DNA from 2 places in the Paraclostridium sp. genome. Region 2 is predicted to be linked to the other one. Evidence: riboswitches for the same ligand, from Rfam matches in the RefSeq annotation. Region 2 holds a riboswitch; the other holds the start of a gene.

Region 1 (2,421 bases), on a different contig from region 2:
AAAGGGTACATGTAGTGGTAGCAACTCCAGGCAGAATAATAGATCATATAACTAGAGGAACTATTAATTTAGACAATATAAGCTATTTTATTATAGATGAAGCTGATAAAATGCTTAATAAAGGATTTGTAGATGATATGGAATTTATATTTAGTAAATTGCCTAAGTATACCAATATAGGTTTGTTTTCAGCAACGATAGAAAAAGATATAGAGTATATATACAATAAATACATTGAGAATCCTAATATTATACAAATTGAAAGTGATGATATAAATAATAAAAAACAAATAGAAGAAAAAATACTATATACAAGTGATATTGACAAGTATAATGATTTGAAAAACTTGATATATGTTAATAACCCTAAAACAACTATAATATTTTTAAATACTAAAGATGGTGTAATTAAACTATACAATAAAATGAAAAAAGATAAATTATTAGTAGCAGAACTTCATGGAGATATGTCACAAGATAAGCGAATATTTGTAATAAAGGATTTTAAAGAAGGAAAATATAACATATTAGTTAGTACTGATGTTGCAAGTCGCGGAATACACATAGATGATGTATCATTGGTTATAAACTATGATGTCCCCCATGATAAAGAAAATTATGTACATAGAATAGGTAGAACTGGCAGACAAGATAAATATGGAAAGGCTATAACTTTGGCTACGTATAAAGATGAAAAGTATATAAATGAAATTAAAGAATATATAGGTTATGGGATAGAGTATTTAGAAAATTTAAATAGTGTTGATGTAAACAAAGGTAAAGTTAAATTTGAAGAAGCGTCTAAAAAAGCTTTGAAAAATAGAAAAATAAAGCAAAAAGAAACTAAAATTCATAGTGAAGTAACTAGAATATATTTAAATGCAGGTAAAAGGAAGAAAATCAGAGTTATAGATATTGTTGGAACTTTGAGTAATATTGAGGGTATAAATCATGATGATATAGGTGTTATAGAAGTATGTGATTTATGTTCGTATGTAGATTTATTAAATCATAAAGGTGAAATGTTTTTAAAAAAATATAAAGATATAAATATAAAGAAAAAGCTAGTTAAGGTAAGAAAGGATAATACGAAATAAATTATAAAATGCAGAAATTTAATATATAGTTGAAAAAAATATCGAAATTTGGTAAAATTATATAAATAAACTTAATAAAAATTAGAAACGAAGAAGTATATTCTGTATTTGGGCATCTGGAATATATGGAGTTAGTGATGCAACCGGCTATATTTACAAACTTGTGGATATAGCTTTTTTTATTTTAAAAATACAATTAAATACATAGGAACGAAGAAGTATATTCTGTATTTGGGCATCTGGAATATATGGAGTTAGTGATGCAACCGACTATATTTACAAACTTGTGGATATAGTCTTTTTTATTTTAAAAATAACTTAATAAAATTAGAAGCGAAGAAGTATATTCTGTATTTGGGCATCTGGGATATATGGAGCTAGTGATGCAACCGGCTATATTTACAAATATGTGGATATAGCTTTTTTTATTAAAAAAAAGAGGTGATTGTTTGAAGAACAAAGGGAAAAAACTAATATTAAGTTTAGTAGTTGTATTTAACATGATTTTAAATCTTATTTCACCGGGAATAATGGTATATGCCCAAGATGTATCTAATAGCGATGCAGTGGAAATAACAAGTGCAACTTTTGATGATTATACGGTGAGAGAAGGTATGATTAAAACTTTAAGAGTTGATTATAAGATTATAGATCCAAGTAAAATTAATCCTGGAGATAGTATTACAATAACATTACCTAAAATATTTAGGGATGTTAATCCAATAAGTCCGGATAAACATTTTTCAAGTCAAAATTATGATCCAAATACTGGAGTTCTAACATTAACTTTTAATGATAATATAAAGAGTGCGTTAGCTGGATATTTAAGTGTTACAATGGTTGGTAATGAAAATGTTCAAGATGGGGAATATCCTATAGTTATAGCTGTTAATGGTAAAACTGAAACTGTTACATTAACAGGTGAAGGTAGAGGTGAGGCTGGTGAAAGTGGATCCAGTCCAATTATGTATAAAGGTACATATTTACCATTAGATTCTAAGCAGGAAGGACTTATAACTGATGTAAATGAGCCTGTTAAATATTATGTAGAAATAAATCGTGATCAAAAAGAACAAGTAGGAAATGCGCATTTTGAAGATCAAATTCCTAATGGAATGATACTAGATAAAAATAGTATAACTATAATTAAGCATGATTATCAAAGTAATACAGATATAGATGTAACTAATGAACTTTTAAATTCTGGGAAACTTTTAGCTGAAAATGATTCTCTAAAAATAAATCTTGGGAATTTGTATTATGATAGTTACTCTATTAATTATAAAACTATAATACTACCAAATCCACCAAAAGATATTCGATA
Region 2 (2,421 bases):
GTCATAGGTTGATACTAAAGGGTGAATTATGTGATTAAAGTATAATATACCAAAGTATACTGGTTGGTATATTTATTTTAAAATTAAAGATGGAGGATATATCCTGTGAATGTATTGATGATAATGAAAAATTTTATAGCAAGGGAAGCTATTAATATATTACTAAAGAAACATTTTGATGTAGTTAATATAGATACAATAGAGGATTTACATTGCATAGAAACTATTAAAATAAATAACTACGATACTGTATTTATAGATGGTAGTTATAATATATTAGAAATAGAAAAACTACTGAATTCTAAAAGTTATAAATCGCATACAAAAACACTGATTTTAGATAATAATAGGAATGAAAATTTGCTTATTAGATCTATAAAATCAGGAGTAGATGCATACATCTGTGGAATAAATAATGAATATGAATTTAACTATATAATAGATAATATTAAAATAGGTAAGAAGTTTTATGATAGTGATTTAATTGAAAGTTATATAAAGAAAAAAGACGATATAAAATTTACAAACTTAACAAATAGAGAGATTGAAATTATGGATGAAGTTTGTAAAGGACTTAGTAATATTGAGATAGGTAATAATTTGTGTATAACTGAATTTACAGTAAAAAAACATATAAGTAGCATATTATCAAAATTAAATTTAAAAAATAGAAGAGATATAATTTTATGTAATAAAAATATATAGTTGTATATTAGTCTATAATTATAAATAAAAATTAAATAATAAGAAAAAATAATGAAAAATGTTGCAAAAAAGACAAAAAAGACATAATTTATCGATATTTGAAGTTATAAAATTATTGAATATTTATAACATTGTTGATATTATTTATAGTGCAAGAAGGTAGTAAGAAAGTAGTAAAAAAAATAATGAAAAGATACTAAGAAATATACTCTTTATTTGGGCACCTGGAGTATATGGAGTAAGTGGTGCAACCGGCTTTATATATAAATGTAGATTATATATTTATATATTTATAGCCGGTTTTTTATTTATCTAAGGGGGATTTTATGAACATAAAAATAATATCTAAGTCTTTTATAATGAAAGAAGTTTTAAAATCTATAGTGGATCAAGTTATTATAAATGAAAATATAGAGTGTATAAGTACAGTCAAAGAAATAGATTTGAATTTATTACCAGCTACAGACTTTATATTAATTGATTTAAGTAGCAATCAGACTGACTTTGATAGTGAATACGAGTTAGAAGCTATAAAAAAATTAAAAGAATCGTATAATAATATAAAGGTATTAGTTGTTGATTTAAATAAAAATGCTAGGTTATTTAATAAAGCATTGAAATGTAAAGTAGATGGATATACAGTGGATAGTTCTGATAAGGATGAATTTTTATATATAATTAATAAGGTAATAAAAGGTAAAAAATATTATGATGGTGATTTAGTAACTTTAGGAATGAAAAGTGAAAAATATAATGCTTTTTATAATTTAACGCAAAGAGAGTTGGATATCTTAAAAGAACTAGGAAAAGGATTTAACAACAGAGAAATTGCAACTAAATTGTATATAACAGAGCATACTGTTAAAAAACATGTAAGTAATATATTACAGAAAATAAACTGCAAAAATAGAAAACAGGCTATTATATATGTTAGAGAATCATATATGTATCAGTAAAAATAATGGTATGACTTAATTTAAGTCATACCATTATTTTTTTATACATAAAATTAAAATAGGACAATAAATATATACAATTTTAATTTATATTTGGGGGGAGTAAAAATGTACAAGGTAGATTTAAATAGTGATTTAGGAGAAAGTTTTGGTAGTTACAAAATAGGAATGGATGAAGAAATATTAAATCATATAACATCTGCAAATATAGCCTGTGGATTTCATGCAGGAGATCCAATACATATGGATAAGACCACAAAAATAGCAATAAAAAATAATGTGAAATTAGGAGCTCACCCAGGATTTATGGATTTGATGGGTTTTGGAAGACGCGAAATGAAAATAACCAAAGAAGAAGCAAAAGCTTATATCAAATATCAGTTAGGAGCATTGAATGCTTTTGCAATTTCAAAGGGAGAAAAAATACAACATGTAAAAGCACATGGAGCACTTTATAACATGGCAGCTAAAGATTACGAATTAGCTTTAGCTATAGCTGAATCTGTATATGAAGTAGATAAAGACATAATATTACTAGGTTTAGCTAATAGCTCGATGATAGATGCAGGAAAAGAAGTTGGACTAAAAGTAGCTAGTGAAGTATTTGCAGATAGAGCTTACAACGGGGATGGAACTTTGGTATCAAGAAGCATAGAAGGATCAGTTATACATGATACTAACCTTGTTATAAAAAGAGTTATAAAGATGGTAAAAGAAAATAAAGTTGAAAGCATAGATGGAAAATATATAGATATAAAAG

What was found. Region 2 has a riboswitch for cyclic di-GMP ahead of ACRCYC_RS14120 (response regulator transcription factor). Riboswitches for the same ligand answer to the same signal wherever they lie in the genome.
Region 1: it holds a riboswitch for cyclic di-GMP, as region 2 does, so the genes downstream of both, ACRCYC_RS06905 (SpaA isopeptide-forming pilin-related protein) here and ACRCYC_RS14120 (response regulator transcription factor) in region 2, are expected to answer to the same signal.

What each region holds. Positions count from the first base shown of each region.
Region 1 is NZ_JBOFKN010000097.1:24,475-26,895, forward strand. It holds gene ACRCYC_RS06900 (DEAD/DEAH box helicase) at 1-1,097, shown strand, start outside; cyclic di-GMP riboswitch class II at 1,172-1,255, shown strand; cyclic di-GMP riboswitch class II at 1,295-1,378, shown strand; cyclic di-GMP riboswitch class II at 1,418-1,501, shown strand; partial or broken gene ACRCYC_RS06905 (SpaA isopeptide-forming pilin-related protein) at 1,547-2,421, shown strand, end outside.
Region 2 is NZ_JBOFKN010000177.1:44,501-46,921, forward strand. It holds gene ACRCYC_RS14110 (class D sortase) at 1-38, shown strand, start outside; gene ACRCYC_RS14115 (response regulator transcription factor) at 106-705, shown strand; cyclic di-GMP riboswitch class II at 888-971, shown strand; gene ACRCYC_RS14120 (response regulator transcription factor) at 1,032-1,661, shown strand; gene ACRCYC_RS14125 (LamB/YcsF family protein) at 1,770-2,421, shown strand, end outside.